Paludisphaera borealis: one gene and its partner. The protein of the gene in region 2 interacts with the protein of the main gene of each other region in a pairwise test. Links are inferred from orthologs where the notes say so. Each region holds a gene or a part of one and is shown on either strand. Other genes may lie near its edges. The genes, in order: BSF38_RS26090 and lpdA.

Evidence for each region.
Region 1: the proteins of lpdA (region 2) and BSF38_RS26090 interact in binary tests that used the Escherichia coli proteins (3 or more experiments, as listed by UniProt). The link is inferred for Paludisphaera borealis from one-to-one orthologs.

The regions. Positions count from the first base shown.
Region 1 is NZ_CP019082.1:6,740,533-6,744,038, forward strand. Bases 501-3,506 are described here. They hold BSF38_RS26090 (ATP-dependent helicase), read right to left. Parts: upstream 3,142-3,506; coding sequence 859-3,141; downstream 501-858. Other genes in these bases: BSF38_RS26085 (pyridoxine 5'-phosphate synthase), read right to left, coding at 501-815; acpS (holo-ACP synthase), read left to right, coding at 3,383-3,506. In the rest of the region: more of BSF38_RS26085, read right to left, coding at 93-500. UniProt on the Escherichia coli protein: A helicase with DNA-dependent ATPase activity. Unwinds DNA duplexes with 3'-5' polarity. Translocates on single-stranded DNA with 3'-5' polarity. Initiates unwinding more efficiently from a nicked substrate than double-stranded DNA.
Region 2 is NZ_CP019082.1:5,704,081-5,720,021, forward strand. Bases 11,253-14,189 are described here. They hold lpdA (dihydrolipoyl dehydrogenase), read left to right. Parts: upstream 11,253-11,986; coding sequence 11,987-13,393; downstream 13,394-14,189. Other genes in these bases: odhB (2-oxoglutarate dehydrogenase complex dihydrolipoyllysine-residue succinyltransferase), read left to right, coding at 11,253-11,920; BSF38_RS22035 (hypothetical protein), read left to right, coding at 14,035-14,189. In the rest of the region: BSF38_RS31760 (hypothetical protein), read right to left, coding at 1-4,259; purM (phosphoribosylformylglycinamidine cyclo-ligase), read right to left, coding at 4,627-5,694; BSF38_RS22005 (cytochrome c), read left to right, coding at 5,959-6,420; BSF38_RS22010 (lipoate--protein ligase family protein), read left to right, coding at 6,835-7,590; BSF38_RS22015 (2-oxoglutarate dehydrogenase E1 component), read left to right, coding at 7,863-10,679; more of odhB, read left to right, coding at 10,682-11,252; more of BSF38_RS22035, read left to right, coding at 14,190-14,322; BSF38_RS22040 (neutral/alkaline non-lysosomal ceramidase N-terminal domain-containing protein), read right to left, coding at 14,333-15,664. UniProt on the Escherichia coli protein: Lipoamide dehydrogenase is a component of the glycine cleavage system as well as of the alpha-ketoacid dehydrogenase complexes.

The DNA of each region.
Region 1 (3,506 bases), 1.0 Mb from region 2 along the record:
CCGTCGCGACCGGAAATACGACATGGCTCCATGCAGGAGTGTTGCGGCTCGAAAACATGGGCTTCCCTCGCGGTCGAGTCGACGGAGGGGGATCAGGCCCGGACCTCGATGCAGTCTTTCATCTCGCGGACGGCGCGCTCCAGGCCCACGAAGAGGGAGCGGCTGACGATGCTGTGGCCGATGTTCAGCTCGGCCATCCGATCGAGCGCGGCCACGGCTTGGACGTTGCGGTAGTCGAGCCCGTGCCCGGCGTGCAGCTCGACGCCCGCGGCCGCGATCCGGGCCCCGGCCCGCCGCAGGGCGTCGAGTTCGACGTCGCGGTCGGACCCCTCGCGAGCGTTGGCGTAGCGGCCGGTGTGCAGCTCGATCGCGACGACCCCCAGCTCGATCCCCGCGTCGATCTCGGCAGGATCGGCGTCGAGGAAGAGCGCCGCGTGGATGCCGGCGTCACGCAGCCGCGCCACGGCCTCGGCGGTGCGGGAGCGGTGGGCGGTGACCGACAGCCCCCCCTCGGTCGTGATCTCCTCGCGGCGCTCGGGAACGAGCGTCACCTGGTCGGGCCGGTACTCCAGAGCCAGCGCGACCATCGCCGGATCGATGGAGAGTTCGAGGTTGAGGACGACCTGCACGGTCTCGCGGAGGATGCGGAGATCGCGATCCTGGATGTGGCGACGGTCCTCGCGCAGGTGGATCGTGATCCCGTCGGCGCCGCCGAGTTCGGCGATGGCCGCGGCCCAGACCGGGTCGGGCTCGCGCCCCTTCCGCGCCTGGCGGAGCGTGGCGACGTGGTCGATGTTGACGCCCAGTCGGGGCATTGTGGAACCTCCTTCTCGAATCTCTTCGCGTGTGCGGGCACGCTCAGCGGGTCGGTCGGCCGCCGGCCTTGCCGACGACCTTCAAGGGGGACTTGGCGAGCACGAACGTCTTCTCGCCCGAGAGCGTGAACGCGATCTTCCCCTTGCGGTTGGGCCCGGCGCCGTCGACCGAGACGATCCGTCCCAGGCCGTATTCGGGATGAAGCACCGACGCCCCCGGCCGGAAGGCGTCGAGATCGCTGGTCGGGGTGGTCGTTGGAAACGACCCGCCCCCGAGCTGCGCCGCGGTCGTGAGCCGGAACGCGGCGGGCGACGGCGTCGGATTCGGACGCGGCTCCGGTCGACGCGACGCGTAGCCCGAGGACGAAGACGACGAGGGCGACCATCCCCGTTCGCTCGTGACGACGCCCGAGCGGTCTTCGTAAACCATGAACTCCCTGGGAAGTTCGGTCAGGAATTGCGACTGCGCTGTGGCCTGCTGCTGGCCCCGAAAGCTCCGGATGCGGCAACGGCTCAGAAACAGTTCCCGCTTCGCCCGGGTGATGCCCACGAACAGCAGCCGGCGCTCTTCCTCCATCTCGCTGGGGTTGTCGAAAGCCCGGCTGTGAGGCAGGATGCCCGCCTCCAGGGCGACGATGAAGACGACCGGAAACTCCAGCCCTTTCGCCGCATGCAGCGTCATCAAGGTCACGGCCCCGGTCTGCTGGTCCCAGCGGTCGATCGGCGAGGCCAGAGTGATGTCGGACAGGAATTCCTGGATCGTGGCGCCGGCGTGCTCCGCGTCGAACTCGCGTGCCGCAGTAATCAGCTCTTCAAGGTTCGCCAGCCGGTCCTCGCCCTTGTCGCCCGGCTCGTCCTTCAAGTGCTGGCGATAGCCCGATTTCTCCATGAGCTGGAGGATCACCTTCTCGACCGAGTCATCGCGGAGCGCGGCCAACTCGTCGTAAAGCTGGGTGAAATCGAGAAACGCGCGGATCGCCTTGTCCTTCAGCCCCGGCACGCTCTTCGCTTTCCGGGCGGTCTCCAGCAGCGTCTCGCCGCGCTCGCGCGCGGCGCTGATCAGGTGCTCGAACGACGTCTTGCCCAGGCCCCGAGGGGGGACGTTGACGACCCGGGTGAAGGCCAGGTCGTCCTTGGGGTTGTTGATGAGATTGAGATACGAGACGACGTCCTTGACCTCTTGCCGTTCGTAGAACGAGACGCCGCCGATGATCTGGTAGGGGATGCGGGCCGACCGGAACGCCTGCTCGAAGGTGCGGGTCAGGGCCGTGATTCGGCAGAAGACCGCAACGTCGGAGTAGTTGTACGAGCCGTCGCGGACCAGCGATTGGATCCGGCCGGCGACCCCTTCGGCCTCGTCGCTCTCGCGGCCGTAGACGGTCAGATCGACCGGCTCACCGCGCGAGTTCTCGGTGATCAGCGCCTTGGGCTTGCGGTTGGTGTTGAACTGGATCAGGTGGTCGGCCACGCTGAGGATGTTCTTGGTGCTGCGGTAGTTGTGCTCGAGCTTGACCACCTTGACGAAGTTGTAGTCCTTCTCGAATTCGAGGATGTTCGAGAGGTTCGCCCCGCGCCAGCCGTAGATCGACTGGTCGGGGTCGCCGGTGACGCACAGGTTGGGGTGGTCGACCGAAAGGGCCCGGACGATGGCGTACTGCGCCATGTTCGTGTCCTGGTACTCGTCGACCAGGACGTAGCGGAACCGGGCGTCGAGGCTCGCCCGGACGTCCTTGTGATTCTTGAGAATGCTGACGACGTGGACCAGGAGGTCGTCGAAATCGACGGCCGAGGCACCCTTCAGGCGTTCTTCGTAAGCCGCGTAGACCTTGGCGACCAGGCGATCCTTGTCGTCTCGGGCGCGGAAGGCGAGCGACTTGGGGCTGGCCAGGTCGTTCTTGGCCTTGCTGATGGCCGACTCGATCTTTTCGGGGGTGATCGGCGGGTCTTCGATCCCGAGCGCGTCGAGGACCTCGCGAACCGTCTTCAGGCGGTCGGACTGGTCGTAGATCGTGAACGCCTTGTCGAGGCCCACGAGCGAGCCGTGGGTGCGCAGGAGCCGGGCGCAGAAGCCGTGGAACGTGCCGACCCAGACCCGGGCCCCCGGCGTGAGGGCCTCGATCCGCTCGCGCATCTCGCCGGCGGCCTTGTTGGTGAAGGTCAGCGCCAGGATGTTGTCGGCGGCGATCCCCTGCTTGAGCAGGTAGGCCACCCGGCGGGTGATGACGCGGGTCTTCCCGGAGCCCGCGCCGGCGAGGACGAGCATGGGGCCGTCGACGTGCATGACGGCTTCGCGCTGGGGGGTCGTGAGGTCGGCGAGAAGATCCATCGCGGTCGGTTCATCCCGAGCCGCCGGGGCCGTATTGGGGCGGCTCGCGGCTCCTGACGGAGTGGGTTGGTGCGGTCGTCGTGTCAACTCCCAAAGTATACCGGCGAGCCCCCCGAGCGGCGATCGGTTTTCGAGGCCGCGAGCAGGCCGCCCCCGCGCAACCGGGCGCATCCTACTCGCTTGCGGGGTCGGACGATAAACTGGGGGAAATCACCCGGATACCGCCAGGAGAATCGCACGCATGGAGATCGTCGGAATCGGAACGGACATCGTCGAGTGCCCTCGGATCGGCAAGATGATCGAGCAGTACGGCGAACTCTTCCTGCGGCGGATTTACACCGAGCGGGAGATCCGCTACTGCCAGT
Region 2 (15,941 bases):
TCATCCTTCTTGGCCGCGGCGTCAGACTTCGCGTTCTTGGAGCTAGGATCGTCTTTCTTGGCCTTGGCGTTCTGATCCTTCTTCGCCTTCTCGTCGGCTTGAACCTGTGAGCCGTCGGGCTTGGCGTTCTTGTCGTCGCGAGCGGTCTGGTCTTTCTTCGCCTTCTCGTCGGCTTGAACCTGTGAGCCGTCGGGCTTGGCGTTCTTGTCGTCGCGAGCGGTCTGGTCTTTCTTCGCCTGCTCGTCGGCCTGAGCCTGCGAGCCATCGGCCTTGCGCTGCGACTTCTCACTGTCGCCCGCGTTGGGTTCGGCGTTCTTGTCGTCAGGGGACTTGGCCCCCGTTTCGACGCCGCGCGGATCGGGACCGCGATGGTCGATGTCGCGCGGGTCGATGACGCGATCCTTCATAACGTCGTCGCGTTTCGTCTGCGGTTTGGTCTGGGGATCGCCGGATTCCTTGGTCGATTTCGGCTTGCCTTGAGCTTCCTTATCGGTCGCCGGGCTCGGTTGCCCGGTCTCGTCGCCCTTGGGCTGAGAGTTCTCGGTGGCGGGGCCTTCGGCTTGCTTGGAGCCATCGGCCTTGGAGCCTTCGGCCTGCTTGGAGCCGTCGGCCTTGGAGCCTTCGGCCTGCTTGGAACCGTCGGCCTTGGAGCCTTCGGCCTGCTTGGAGCCATCGGCCTTGGAGCCTTCGGCCTGCTTGGAGCCGTCGGCCTTGGAGCCTTCGGCCTGCTTGGAACCGTCGGCCTTGGAGCCTTCGGCCTGCTTGGAGCCGTCGGCCTTGGAGCCTTCGGCCTGCTTGGAACCTTCGGCCTTGGAGCCTTCGGCCTGCTTGGAGCCGTCGGCCTTGGAGCCTTCGGCTTTCTTGGAACCTTCGGCCTTGGAGCCTTCGGCTTGCTTGGAACCTTCGGCCTTTGAGCCTTCGGCTTGCTTGGAACCTTCGGCCTTTGAGCCTTCGGCTTGCTTGGAGCCTTCGGCCTTGGAGCCTTCGGCCTGCTTGGAGCCGTCGGCCTGCTTGGAACCGTCGGCCTTGGAGCCTTCGGCCTGCTTTGAACCGTCGGCCTTGGAGCCTTCGGCCTGCTTGGAGCCTTCGGCCTGCTTGGAGCCGTCGGCTTGCTTGGAACCTTCGGCCTTGGAACCGTCGGCCTTTGAGCCTTCGGCTTGCTTGGAACCTTCGGCCTTGGAGCCTTCGGCTTGCTTGGAGCCTTCGGCTTGCTTGGAGCCATCGGCCTTGGAGCCATCGGCCTGCTTGGAGCCTTCGGCTTGCTTGGAACCGTCGGCCTTGGAGCCGTCGGCCTGCTTGGAACCGTCGGCCTTTGAGCCTTCGGCCTGCTTGGAGCCGTCGGCCTTGGAGCCGTCGGCCTTGGAGCCGTCGGCCTGCTTGGAACCTTCGGCCTTGGAGCCTTCGGCCTGCTTGGAGCCGTCGGCCTTGGAGCCTTCGGCTTGCTTGGAACCTTCGGCCTTGGAACCGTCGGCCTTTGAGCCTTCGGCTTGCTTGGAACCTTCGGCCTTTGAGCCTTCGGCTTGCTTGGAGCCTTCGGCCTGCTTGGAGCCGTCGGCCTGCTTGGAACCGTCGGCCTTGGAGCCTTCGGCCTGCTTTGAACCGTCGGCCTTGGAGCCTTCGGCCTGCTTGGAGCCTTCGGCCTGCTTGGAGCCGTCGGCCTGCTTGGAGCCGTCGGCTTGCTTGGAACCTTCGGCCTTGGAGCCTTCGGCTTGCTTGGAACCGTCGGCCTTGGAGCCTTCGGCCTGCTTGGAACCGTCGGCCTTGGAGCCTTCGGCCTGCTTTGAACCGTCGGCCTTGGAGCCTTCGGCCTGCTTGGAACCGTCGGCCTTTGAGCCTTCTTCTTGCTTTGAGCCTTCGGCTTGCTTGGAGCCTTCGGCCTTTGAGCCTTCTTCTTGCTTTGAGCCTTCGGCTTGCTTGGAACCGTCGGCCTTTGAGCCTTCGGCCTGCTTGGAGCCGTCGGCCTTGGAGCCTTCGGCCTGCTTGGAGCCGTCGGCCTTGGAGCCTTCGGCTTGCTTGGAACCGTCGGCCTTGGAGCCTTCGGCTTGTTTTCCAGCTTGTTTCTGCTGGTCGTCGCCGGCGTCGGGCTGATTCGGGGTCTCGCTCCGCTCGCCTTGCTTGACTTCCGAGCCGGCGGATTCGCCGCCGGTGTTACGGCGCGGTTGGGGCGTGTTGGATCCGTCGGACGGGGCGGGTTCTTGCTTCTGAGGACGCTCGGACGGGTTGGCTTGACCGTCGTTCGGTTGAGACTCGCCCTTCTGGCCTTGCTTCGTGTCGCCGTTGCGGCCGGCGGGGGAAGGCTTGTCGTTGTTTGGCAGGGTGCCCGTCTTCTTGAGGCCCTCGGTCAACTGCTGCATCCGCGGGTCGTCGCGAGCCGAGTTGGGCTCGGTCGCCCCGTTCTGGTCGTTCGCGCCGTCCTTGCCGGCCTGGTCGTCGCGGTTTTGCTGGTTCGCGTTCTCACGGTCGGCCGACGGGGTGCTGGATCCGGTTCCGGTGCCGGCGCCCTCTTGTTGGTCGGGGCCGCGCTGGTTGTCTTCGCGATTTTCGGCGCCGCCTTGATCTTTTCCGTCTTGTTTGTCGGCCGGGTCGCGCTGGTCGGGTGCGGTTCGCGGCTGGTCGTTGTTGTCGGCCTGCGGCGGCTGGCTCTGCTCGAACTGCTTGCGGTCCTCGGCCTGCTGCTCCTCGATCTTCTTCTGCTCGGGAGGGGCGACGGCCTCGCCGACTTCGATGGTCTGCTTGGTGGTTTCCATCCGGTTCGAGGTCGGCTCGCGGTTGTCGCGGACGGTCAGCCAGTACGAGAGGGTCGAGCCGGGCTTGACGCGGAGCGCGGCCAGATCCAGCGTCTCGGTGACCTGGAACTCCGGCGTGGGGGGGCGGCCTTCGAGGAGGTTCTTGGAGACGAGGTGGTCGTTGCCCTGGACGACGTGGAGGGTCGCGTCCTTGACTCCCTGGTCGTCGGAGCCGGTGGCCACCATGTCGACCTTGACGTTGACCGGAACCTTGACGGTCGGCTTGTCGGGGCGGAGGAACTTGGCGGTGGGCTGGTTGTCCTTGTGCGCGACGATGCTATAGACCACCGGTCTGGGGTTCAACTGCCCGCCTGTCGTGCGAAAGTTGATCGTGTAGGTGCCGTCCTGCTCGACCTTGAACTTGCCCGTCAGCTGCCTGGGGTCTTGTTCCGAGACCGTCATGCTCGCCGGCACGCCGGTGGTTAGGTTCAGGGTGGCGAGCCGGGCGGGCTCGTTGGTCGTGGCGTGGACGGTGACGATGGTCCCCTCGATCGCCTCGACGTCGCCCCCCTCGATGTTGGTGCGTGGCGGGATCTTGGTGTATTGGGGGAACTCATAGTCGATCGAGACCGACGTGACCATCGGCGCGGGCAGGACGGTCAGGACGTACCGGAGCGACTCGGCGTCGTTGGCCGTGAGGTAGTAATCGAGGGTCTGCTCGACGCTGGTTAGGGTCGTCTGCCAGGGGTCGTAGTAGTTCTTGCCCGGCTCGAACTCCTTGACCGCGAAGAATTTGCCGCCGTCGGTGCTGTAGTGGAGCTTGACCTTCTCGGGGCGGACGCCCTGGACGTCGACCGTGAACGTGACGTGCGTGCCGGCGACGACCTTGGAAAGCTCGGCGTTGGGGCCGGGCTTGATGTTCACCAGCTTGGTGTTGGTGGGCCGGACCACGTCGGCGAGGAACGCGCGCTTGGTGGAATCGAGGATGCTCTTGGGGGTGAACGCGGCGTAAAGGCAGAAGGCGACGACGATTCCGCAGAGCGCGTAGGCCGTCTGCATCGCCCGCTGCTGGTTGACCACCTGGTCGAGCTCGACGTGCGTCAAGTCGTTCACGGCCCGGGCTTCGAGCGCCGCCATCACGGTCTTGGAGACCTGGCCCTGGTGGCGGCGCAGCTCCAGGTAATTGATGAGGCTGTTCTTGATCGTCGGGTCGGCGCCCTCGATCGTCTTGGCGGCGTAGACCGCATTGATCGAGAACAAGAGCGGCAGCACGATCTTGTAGAGCGAAAACCCAAACGCCGCCGTAAGCCCCAGGACGAGAATCGCCTGGCGGGCGACGATCGGGAGGCCCAGGGCGTGGTCGAGGACGACTTCGAGCAGCAACACGAGCGCGACGCCGGCCAGCAGCATGAGGCAGGCGGTGACGAAATCGGTGTACTTGATCCGCGATCGCGTGCGAGCGATCTGGTGCTCGATGAACTCTTTGTAGTCCAGGAGTTTGCCTTGCGGCTGCGTCTGGGCGCCCAGCGTCATATCGCCTGACTCCTCGAGTTGTGCGAACCGGGCCTCTCGACTCGACTTGTGCGATCCATTATACGTCAAGCCGACGCGAAAAGAACGATCAACGCAACGAACCCGTTCGTTTTCAGGCGGCGCGACGGCTTAGGCTCATTCGTCGGGTGGCTGGGGAGGAGCGAAGCGACGCCCCAGGATAGACGCCGCGGCACCCGCATCTGTGGCATGCTGCCACAGCCACCCAACTCAGAGAGGGCGGTAAGGCGAAAAGGGGGGGGCGTCGGATGGCTGGGGAGGAGCGAAGCGACGCCCCAGGATAGACGCCGCGGCACCCGCATCTGTGGCATGCTGCCACAGCCACCCATCCGACGTCGGGTCGACGGCCTCAGGCCCATTCGACCTCGCGGTTTCCGGGGACGACGTCGCCGATGATCCAGGCGGGGATCTTGGCTTTCTGGTTGATGTGGCGGACGATCGACTCGGCGTAGTACTCGGCGACGATCATCGTCATGCCGACGCCCATGTTGAAAACCCGAAACATCTCGTCGTCGTTGATCGAGCCGAGGCTCTGGAGCCAGGGGAAGACCGGGGGGACGTCCCACGAGCCGCGCCGGAGGACCACGCCGAGGCCCTCGGGGAGGATGCGGGGGGTGTTGTCGGTTAGGCCGCCGCCGGTGATGTGGGCGATGCCGTGGACGATCCGCTTGACCCGGTAGTTCCGGTAGACTTCCTTGAGCGCCCGGGTGTAGATCCGGGTGGGGGCGAGCAGCTCGTCGGCGACGGTCCGGCCCAGGGCCTCGACGTGGTCGTCGTAGGCGAGGCCGGCGTGGTCGAAGACGATCTTGCGGGCCAGGCTGTAGCCGTTGGAATGGAGGCCCGAGGAGGCCAGCCCGATGACCTTGTCGCCGGCCCGGACGTCTTGCCCGTTGAGGAGCAGCTTGCGCTCGACCACGCCCAGGCAGAAGCCCGCCAGGTCGTACTCGCCGGGCTGGTAGAACTCGGGGAGGATGGCCGTCTCGCCGCCGATCAGGGCGCATTCGGCCTCGATGCAGCCGTCGCTGATCCCCTTGACGACCTGGGTGGTCAACTCGGGGTCGTCCTTGCTCATGGCGACGTAATCGAGGAACAGCAGCGGCTCGGCGCCGGCGCAGAGGCAGTCGTTGACCGACATCGCCACCAGGTCGACGCCGACCGTCGAGTGCCGGCCGGTCGCGAACGCCAGCTTGAGCTTGGTGCCGACGCCGTCGGTCGAGGCCACGAGCACGGGGTCGCGGTAGGTCCGCGACAGCAGCCCGATGTGGGCGTCGAGCCGAAACAGTCCCGCGAAGCCGTCCTTCCACTCCATGACTCGCGGCGTGAACGTCCGGCGCATGAGCGGAGGAAGCCGGGCCATCGTCTCGTCATAGGTGTTCAGGTCGACGCCGGCCGATCGATAATCCAGTGGCTCGCTCATATCCGTCCGCAAGGAGGGGAAAATCGGGATTCCAGAGACAACGGCATTCAAGAATCATCGCCGACCAACGCCGACGCCGACAAGATGCAATCGCCGTCGGGCCGAGGGTTCGCATGAGACTCAACTCCTTGATCGAACCCGACGATGGGGATAGATTAAGGTTCCCCGGACCGAACTGCGAGGTTTCGGTCGACCAATCGGACCCGCCCGTTTTTTCCTTACTCCGCAAGCATGCTCCCGATTCCGCACAGGAGTTTCTCAATCATGAACCGCAAGTGGTTTGGTTTGGCCGTGGGCCTCGCCCTCGGGTTGGGCATGGGTATGACCGCCCTGACGTTCGCCGCCGACGAGAAGGAAACTGAACTCGGCAAGCTCATGGAGAAGGTCCAGAAGAACAAGACCACGATCACCAAGGGCACGCGCAACGTCGCTGCGTACAAGAAGTCGCAGGCGGAGATCGAGAAGGCCGCCAAGGATTGGGTGAAGCAGGCCAAAGAGGCCAAGCCCCACAACGAGGTCGTCAAGTCCGCCAAGGGCGAGGCCGACCCGCAGAAGAAGTGGGACGAACTGATGGACCTCTGGGGCAAGGAGTCGCAGAAGCTCGCCGACCTCGTCGCCAAGAGCGAGTCGACCCAGAAAGACGCCAAGGACCAGCTCAATACGATCAACAAGACCTGCACCGAGTGCCACCAGGTCTTCCGCGTCGACGCCGACGAGAAGTTCTGAGGCGAGGGGCCACGAGTTCGGTTCGGTCCGGTTCGGTTCGAGCCCGTGCCACCCCCGAATAATACAAGCCCGAAGCGCCAGCGAGTGCATGGTTTCGGCGTCGGCTGATTCAGCACGATCGCTGGGAAGGCACGCGCTGGCGCTTCGAGCTGCTCTGAAAATACTCCCGCGAGGTCATGCCCCGATACAAACCCGAAGCGCCAGCGAGTGCATGTTCTCCGGTGCTCGGCTCGGGAATGCACTCGCTGGCGCTTCGGGCTTGTATCGTGCCCGGGCGACCGCGATCCCCATTTTCAGACTGCTCTGATTCCCCCTTTTCGCCTTACCGCCCTGTCCGGTCGAATGATAGACTTCGGCGCGGTCCCGTCCGACGGGGGGAACCGCGGTGGCATGGAGCGGAAGGGGAGTCCCGAGGTGAGTGGTTCAACCGACTGGAGGGTCGACGTCGGCTGGCTCGACCTGACGCTGCCGACCGTCGAGGAGAACCTGGCGGTCGACGAGGCGCTGCTGGTCGCCGCCGACGAGCGCAACGGCAAGGCGGTGTTGAGGTTCTGGGAACAGCCGGGCTCGGCCGTGGTGCTCGGCGCGTCGCGGCGGATCGACGCCGACGTCCAGGTCGAGCGGTGCGTCGCGGACGGCGTGCCGATCGCGAGGCGGTCGAGCGGCGGGGGCTCGGTCTTGATCGGTCCGGGGGCGTTGAACGTCACGCTCGTCCTGCCGATCGCCGCCAACCCCGCGCTGGCGACGGTGGACGGGGCGCAGAGTTCGGTGCTGGAACGGATCGCGGCGGGAATCCGGGTCGGCGGGGCGGCCGTCGAGGTTTGCGGCTCGGGCGACCTGACGGTCGGCGGCAGGAAGTTCGCGGGGAGCGCCCAGCGGCGGCTCAAGAACTGGATTCTGGTCCACGCGTCGATCCTCTACGATCTTCCTATCCACCGTATTGATCGGTACTTGCGTCTTCCCGGCCGGCAGCCGACGTATCGGCGGGGGAGATCGCACGAGGATTTCTTGATGAATCTGCCGATTTCTCGTACAATCTTATGCGATTTGATCCGCTCGACGTGGTCACCCTCCTCTCTTCTCACTGCGACGTCGGATGTTCCCCAAGATCTCCTCGAAAGTCTACTCGCCGAGAAGTTCGCGAACCGATCTTGGATCGAGCGACTATGACGCCGAGGCGACGGAGCCGCCGGAAGTGATGCAGCGACGGCGAAATCAACCGATTGAGCGTGTGTCTCAAACGCGCAACGGGTCCGTAGCCGTCTATAGTACTGAGATGGGCGGCGCGCGCCGTTCGGATCGGGGAGTCGCCGAATCAACGGACAGGCGGAGGGGGGCCGGCAACGCGGGTCGGCCCTCCTCCGCCCGTTCGTCTTTCTTACGTCAAGTCCGCGGCTCGTCCCGGGGCCTTGAGGCCGGGATCAGCCAGGAGATCCATTTCGATGACACGCACGTCGGTCGCGAGCCGAGCGAACCTGGGCCTGGTCGAAGACTACCACCAGCGGTGGCTGACTGATCCTGACTCGGTCGACGAGTCGTGGCGCAGTTTCTTCGAGGGTTACGAGCTCGGCAAGACGCCGCTGAAAACCGAGGCCGCCGCGTTCGGTGCCGGACCTCCTCCGGCCCAGGAGGCGGTCAAGGGTGTGACCCGCCTGGTCGACGCCTACCGCGAGCTGGGCCACACGCTGGCCGACCTCGACCCCCTCAAGCTCACCCCGCGGCGGCAGTCCGACGAGCAGCTCGACCTTGCCGCCTTCGGCCTGTCCGCGGCCGACATGGATCAGGTGTTCTACTCCAAGCTCGCCGACCACGACCACTGCACGCTCCGCGAGCTGCTGGCGATCCTTCGCGAGACGTACTGCCGGACCATCGGCGTCGAGTTCATGCACATCCGCAACATGGAGGTGCGCCGCTGGCTGCTGGATCGGATGGAGCCGATCCGCAACCACCCCCGGTTCGACCTCAAGAAGAAGCGGCGGATCGTCTACAAGCTGAACGCCGCCGAGCTGTTCGAGACCTTCCTCCACAAGAACTACGTGGGGCAGAAGCGGTTCTCGCTCGAAGGGGGGGAGATGCTGATCCCGCTGCTCGACTCCCTCATCGAGCGCGCGGCCGGCTACGGGGTGCTCGAAATCGTCATGGGGATGCCCCACCGGGGGCGGCTCAACGTGCTGGCGAACATCCTCCACAAGCCGTACGGCCTGATCTTCAGCGAATTCGAGGGCAACATGCCCGAGACCGTCGCCGGCGACGGCGACGTCAAGTACCACCTGGGCTTCTCGGCCGACCACGTGACCCAGGACAAGCACACGGTCCACCTGACGCTCACCCCCAACCCCAGCCATCTTGAGGCGGTCAACCCGGTCGTCGAGGGGCGGATGCGGGCCAAGCAGAGGCGCAACAAGGACACGGCCCGCAAACTCGGGGTGCCGATCCTGATCCACGGCGACGCGGCGTTCGCCGGCCAGGGGCTGGTCGCCGAGACGCTCAACCTCTCGCAGCTTCACGGTTACCGGACCGGCGGCACGGTCCACATCGTGGTCAACAACCAGATCGGCTTCACCACCTCGCCCGCCGACGCCCGGTCGACCCGCTACTGCACCGACGTCGCGAAGATGATCGAAGTGCCGATCTTCCACGTCAACGGCGAGGACCCCGAGGCGGTCGTCTTCGTCGCCGAGCTGGCGATGGACTTCCGCCAGACCTTCGGCCAGGACGTGGTGATCGACATGGTCTGCTACCGGCGCCACGGCCACAACGAGGGGGACGAGCCGGGGTTCACCCAGCCGATCATGTACGAGAAGATCCGCAACCGGATCAGCATCCGCGAGCTGTACACCGAGCAACTGGTGATGGCGGGCGAGCTTTCGAGCCAAGAGGCCGAGACCATCGCCGAGACGTTCGCCGAGAAGATGCAGGAAGTGTTCGAGGAGGTGAAGGTCCGCGGGATCGAACCGCGCGTCGTCCCCCCCGGGTACTCGTCGGGGCCGTGGGCCGATCTGACGCCGACGTTCTCGTTCGAGCCGGTCGACACCGGGGTCTCGTACGAGAAGCTCGAAGCGATCACGGCCGTCCCCGCCAACCCCCCCGAAGGCTTCACCGCCAATCACAAGCTGACCCGGATCTTCCAGGCTCGGGTCAAAACCATGCAGGAGCGGGGCGCGGTCGACTGGGCGTTCGCCGAGAGCCTGGCGTTCGGCTCGCTGCTGGTCGAAGACACGCCGGTCCGCCTGAGCGGTCAGGACAGCCGCCGGGGCACGTTCAGCCAGCGGCACGCGGTCTTGATCGACCAGCACACCGGCCAGCCCTGGATTCCGCTCAACAACGTCGCCGCCGGCCAGGCGCAGTTCTGCGTCTACGACAGTTTTCTGTCCGAGGCCGCCGTGCTCGGCTTCGACTACGGCTACTCGCTTGACGAGCCGTTCATGCTCATCATGTGGGAGGCCCAGTTCGGCGACTTCGCCAACGGCGCCCAGGTCATCATCGACCAGTTCATCGCCTCGGCCGCATCGAAGTGGGGACGCGGCAGCGGCCTGGTCATGCTCCTTCCTCACGGCTACGAAGGGCAGGGGCCCGAGCACTCCAGCGCCCGTCTCGAGCGTTACCTCCAGCTCTGCGCCGAGGAGAACATCCAGGTCGCCGTCCCCTCGACGCCGGCCCAGTATTTCCACCTGCTGCGGCGGCAAGTCCGGCGCAACTTCCGCAAGCCGCTGGTGGTGATGACGCCCAAGAGCCTCTTGCGGCACAAGGCGGCGGTCTCGCCCGTCGATCAACTGGTCGTCGGTCAATATCACGACGTGCTCGACGATCCCGACTCGCCCGATCGCGCCCGGCGGCTGTTGCTCTGCTCGGGCAAGGTCTATTACGACCTCGTGGCCAAGCGCCAAGAAGTCGGCAAGGAACGCGAGGTCGCCATCGTCCGGCTGGAGCAGCCCTACCCCTGGCCGGCCGACGAGCTGAAGCGGATCTTCGACCGCTATCCGGCGGTTCGCGAGTGGGTCTGGGTTCAGGAAGAGTCGCAGAACATGGGCGCTTGGACTTTCGTCGCGCCTCGGTTGGCGGAGCTGATGGGAGTTCCGTTCCAGTACGTCGGCCGAGACGCGAGCGCCAGCCCGGCCACGGGCTCGAAGTTGGTTCACGACCGCGAGCAGTCCGAACTGGTCGAGGCGGCCGTGGTCGGCGCCGCGGTCCCCCATCTCGTCACCGCAACCCCCGTCCGCGCGCTGGCCGCCGCCGGCCTACGGCAAGGAGTGAGCTGAAGATGTCCGCTGTTTCGATTAGCGTTCCAGGGGTTGGTGAATCGATCTCGGAAGGAATTCTCTCGCGTTGGCTCGTCGCCGACGGCTCGCAGGTGAAAGCCGGCGACCCCCTGTTCGAGCTGGAGACCGACAAGGCGACCAACATCGTCCCCGCGCCGGCGTCGGGCGTGCTCAAGGTCGGCGCGGCCGAGGGGGACGTCGTCGCCATCGGCGCGAACATCGGCACGATCGATCCGTCGGGTGCCCCCGCGTCGGCCGCCAAGGCCGTCGTCCTCGCCGAGTCGGCCGCCGCGAAGCCCGCGGCCGCGAACGCCGCCGGCGGCTCGACGGCGACGCTCGCCCCGTCCGTCCGTCGGATCGTCGCCGAGGAAGGGGTCGACGCGTCGCAGGTCGCCGGCACCGGTCGTGACGGCCGGATCACTAAGGGCGACGTGCTGGGACACCTCGAACAAGGCGCGGCGACGAAGCCGGCCCAAGCGGCCCCGGCCGCTCCCCCCGCCCCTGTCGCCAAGCCGGCCGCTCCGGTCGCCCCCGGGCGCGGCGAGCGCGAGACCCGGCAGCGGATGAGCGGGTTGCGGCAGCGGATCGCGCAGCGGCTGGTCGAGGTCCAGCAGACCGCCGCCATCCTGTCGACCTTCAACGAGGTCGACATGTCCCGCGTCATGGACCTGCGCGCCAAGTACAAGGATAAGTACCAGAAGACCCACGGCGTGTCCCTGGGCTTCATGTCGTTCTTCGTCAAGGCGACGATCGAGGCGATCAAGGCCTTCCCGGCCGTCAACGCCCGGATCGAGGGGAACGAGATCGTCTACCAGAACTACTTCAACATCGGGGTGGCGGTCAGCACCGAGCGCGGGCTGATGGTGCCCGTGCTCCGCGACGCCGACACGCTCTCGTTCGCTGGGATCGAGAAGGCCATCGGCGAATTCGCCGACAAGGCCCGCAAGGGGACGATCGGCGTCGACGACCTCCAGGGCGGCACGTTCACGATCACCAACGGCGGCGTCTTCGGCTCGCTGCTCTCGACCCCGATCCTCAACCCTCCCCAGAGCGGCATCCTCGGCATGCACGCGATCAAGAAGCGTCCGGTGGTCGTCGACGACCAGATCGTGATCCGGCCGATGATGTACCTGGCGCTCTCCTACGACCACCGGCTGATCGACGGCCGCGAAGCCGTCAGCGCCCTGGTTCGGATCAAGGATTGCCTCGAAGACCCCGAGCGCATGCTGCTGTCGATCTGAGGCTGAAACGACCGCGTCGCGGCGGCGGGCTTACGAGATCCCTTCGAACACGATGAGGAGAATTCGGTGGCGGAACGGTACGACTTGGTGGTCGTCGGGGCGGGACCCGGGGGCTATGTGGCCGCGATCCGGGCGGCCCAGCTTGGCATGAAGGTCGCCTGCGTCGAGAAGCGGTCGGACCTGGGCGGGACCTGCCTCAACATCGGCTGCATCCCCAGCAAGGCGCTGCTCGATTCGAGCGAGTTGTACCACCTGGCGAAGGAGCGGTTCAGCAAGCACGGAATCAAGGTGGGAAGCCTCGCCCTCGACGTCCCGGCGATGCTCAAGCGCAAAGACGAAGTCGTCAAGGGCCTCACCGACGGCGTCCGCTACCTGTTCCGCAAGAACAAGATCGAGCCGATCTTCGGCGCGGCCAAGCTGACCTCGCCGACGACCCTTCAGGTCGCCAAGAACGAAGGGGGGACGGTCGACCTCGAAGCCGGCCACATCCTCCTGGCCACCGGCTCGGAGCCCACTCCACTTCCCTTCCTGCCGTTCGACGGCAAGACCGTCGTCAGTTCCACCGAGGCCCTTTGCTTCGACAAAGTGCCCGAGCACCTGGTCGTGATCGGCGGCGGCGTCATCGGCCTGGAGCTGGGCTCGGTCTGGAAGCGGCTCGGCGCGAAGGTCACGGTCATCGAGTTCCTGCCCCGGATCGTCCCCACGGCCGACCTGGAGATGGGGGCCTTGCTCCACAAGAGCCTGGTCAAGCAGGGGCTCGAATTCCACCTCGAAACCAAGGTCACCGGCGCGAAGGTCGAGGGTGCCAAGGCGACCGTCACCGCCCAGACCAAGGACGGCAAGACGCTCTCGGTCCCCTGCGACAAGATCCTGGTCGCCGTCGGCCGGAGAGCGTACAGCGAAGGGCTCGACCTGGCGAAGGCGGGCGTGACGGTCGACGCGCGCACCGGCAAGGTCGCGGTCGACGGCCGTTTCCGCACCAACGTGCCGACGATCTCCGCGATCGGCGACCTGATCGACGGGCCGATGCTCGCCCACAAGGCCGAGGACGAGGGGGTCGCGTTCGCCGAGATCCTCGCCGGCAAGTCGGGGCACGTCGACTACAACACGATCCCCAACGTCGTCTACACCTGGCCCGAGCTGGCGAGCGTGGGCCAGACCGAGGAGCAACTCAAGGAGCAGGGGGTCGGCTACCGAGTCGGCAAGTTCCCGTTCCTCGCCAACGGCCGGGCCAAGGCGATGGACGAGACCGAAGGGCTCGTCAAGATCCTCGCCGACGCCAAGACCGACCGCGTGCTCGGCGTCCACATCCTCGGCCCCCGCGCCTCGGACCTGATCTCCGAAGCCGTCACGGTCATGGAGTTCGCCGGCTCGTCCGAGGATATCGCCCGCATCTGCCACGCCCACCCGACCCTCAGCGAAGCCGTCCGCGAAGCGGCCCTGGCCGTCGACAAGCGGGCGATTCATAGCTGACCGGAGGGGGGCTCACGAAAAAATTCGGTTCTTTGTCGGGAGAACGCCAAACCGACATTGAACCCGATTCGTCTCCTCGGTAATATGTCTTCAGTTCGACGTGAAACACGCCGATGAATATCTTAGCGAGATTCATCAGCATCACGTTCGGGGGATTAGCTCAGCTGGGAGAGCGCTTGCATGGCATGCAAGAGGTCGGGGGTTCAAATCCCCCATCCTCCACTTCTCGTCAACGATCGGGTTTGACAAAGACTCGGTCGTCCCACCTTTTATCCGCATCTAGCTTCGCAACCAACTTTCATTCATCCGGTTCGCGGCTATCATCGGCCGCTTCGAGCCGCTTCAATCTCTCCACGGTTTGGTGCTCTCCTGTTTTGGGAGTTCCGCCGTGGAGTTTTTCCTTTTCGGTCGCTCCCGCACCGTCGAGGTCTATCGCGGTTGCCGGACACGGGTTTCTCGCACCGAGGACGGTGTGAGGAAGCCCTAGGCGAAGCTTCAGCGCGTCATGGTCCGTCCCTCCCGGACCCTCGCGCCGGGTGACGCGTCGACTGGCTTGGACTGGATGGAATGGAAAGGAAGTGGTCCGTAGGTCGAGGACTCGACCGACCGGCTTGGCGCTCCGCCGATTGGGAGTAGGTTCGATGCATGAGCCCTGGTTGACTGATCAGATCCGATCCCGAGTCTTCGTCGTCCACCTGCCCGGGATGACCCGCGAGCGCGAGCGGGCGCTCATCCGCCGTTGCAGCCTGCTGGCCCGTACCGCCTTGGCGGCTGGCGTGCCTCTGACCGTCGCCTGGAACATGCTCGGCGAGCGGATCGAGTGGTTGTCCGCCCGCCTCCGCACCGAGCACGAGCGCGAGTCGTTCGCGGCCGTCATGCACCGGCTTCGCCTCGAACTCTTCCAGGATCGCGCCTACGCCTCGCGCTGAGCAACTCCGTTCAGGGCGCCGGTTGCGGCTGCTCGCCGGGGAACTTGCCACGGAGCCGGAACAGGTCGACGAGGGCCCGATCGATCATCCGTTCCCCCGCTCCCAGGGCGATGGGCGACATCGTGGCGTCGGCGCCGTAGCCCCCTTCGGCGGCGGCCTCGATGGTCGGGAAGTAGAGAAAGTGGCCGTTGCAATAGCCGAAGACCAGCGCGTGCGGCAGGTCGGCCCGCTCCCGCAATCGCAGGGCGTGCTGACAGAACGGCTCGCCGGGCAGGGCGACGACGCCAAGCTGATCGCCCAGAAGCACGGTCGTCGTCTCGGTCTTCATGCCGTCGCCGTATTCTTCGAGGATGTTCCGCACCAGCTCCGGGAAGAACGCGCGGCCGTAGAGCAGCAGATTCACCGCGCTCTTGAGATTGACCCGCGTCGGGAAGTCGAACCGGTCGACGGCGACCCCGAGAGTCGGCCGGACGGGCGGGGCGCCGTTCAAGGACTTCACCAGCTCGACCGCCTGGAGGCCGAGGCTTCGGCCGAAGGCGGCGGGACCGCGGTCGGCGGCTTGCGGGTTGGGGCTGAGGTTCCCCGCTGAGCCCTGGATGAACAGGCAAGGGACTTTCAGTTCTTGCTCGACCGTGTTCCGGAGCGCTCCGGGGTAGTCGGCGGAAAAGGACAGGACCGCCCCCGGCGTCATCACCGGGTGGGCCGAGAAGTGGACCAGGACGGCCAGCGGGGCCCCGTCGGGCCGGTCGAATCGGATCACGGTGAGCCGAGGATCGACCGGCTTTGGCTCTCGTTTCGTGTGGCGGTTGCGGTTGAACGCCAGGTCGCGGCCGGCGATCCGGATCTGGGCGGGTTCGAGCTTCTGGTCGGCGTCGAGGATCGCCCCGGCGAGCAGGTCGGGGAGTTTCTTGGCGTAGGCGACGGCGTCGTCGAACTTCCCTTGGCCGTATCCCGGCCGATCCGTCAGCTCAAGGACGGGGCCGTGGTGCGTGTGGCTGCCGCAGATCAGCACCGTGTCGATCTTCCGGGCTGAGACGAGGCTGCGGATACGGTCCATCATGGCGGGCGTCGGACCTCGGCCGAGGTCCATGCCGACGATCGCCAGCTTGGCCTCGCCGGCCTGGATCACGACGGCCTTGGCACGGAGCCGATCGAGCACGCCTTCCGAGAGCTTGTCGTGCCGCGCTCCATAGCCCCACATCGGGGTCGGCTTGTCGGGCGTCACGTCGCATTCCGCGACTCCCACGCGGAACGTCGGCGGTTCGTCGCCCAGGGCGACCGTGGCGAAGGCTGTGGCGAGGAGGCCGAGAAATGCGGCTCGATGGATGATCGTCGCGGTCATTCAGCGGCTCCTCGGAGGCATGCAAACCCTGAGGTTCGCCTTGTAGTCTCTTGCAACACGGCCCTGGCCTAGTAAAATCATACTTCTGTACGAACAGCAAGCACGTCCTGCTCACCGTATTCTCGGTCCTGACGGCTGTTCGGCCCAAAAGCGTGAAAGAAATGGCGGGCGAATCAACGCCCTCGCTCGAATTCGAACGCAGTTCGACTGCGAATCGACACCTGTCTCGATAGATCTCCTGCCGACTCCCTGTGTTCTTCCTTGGACCGGGAGCTCT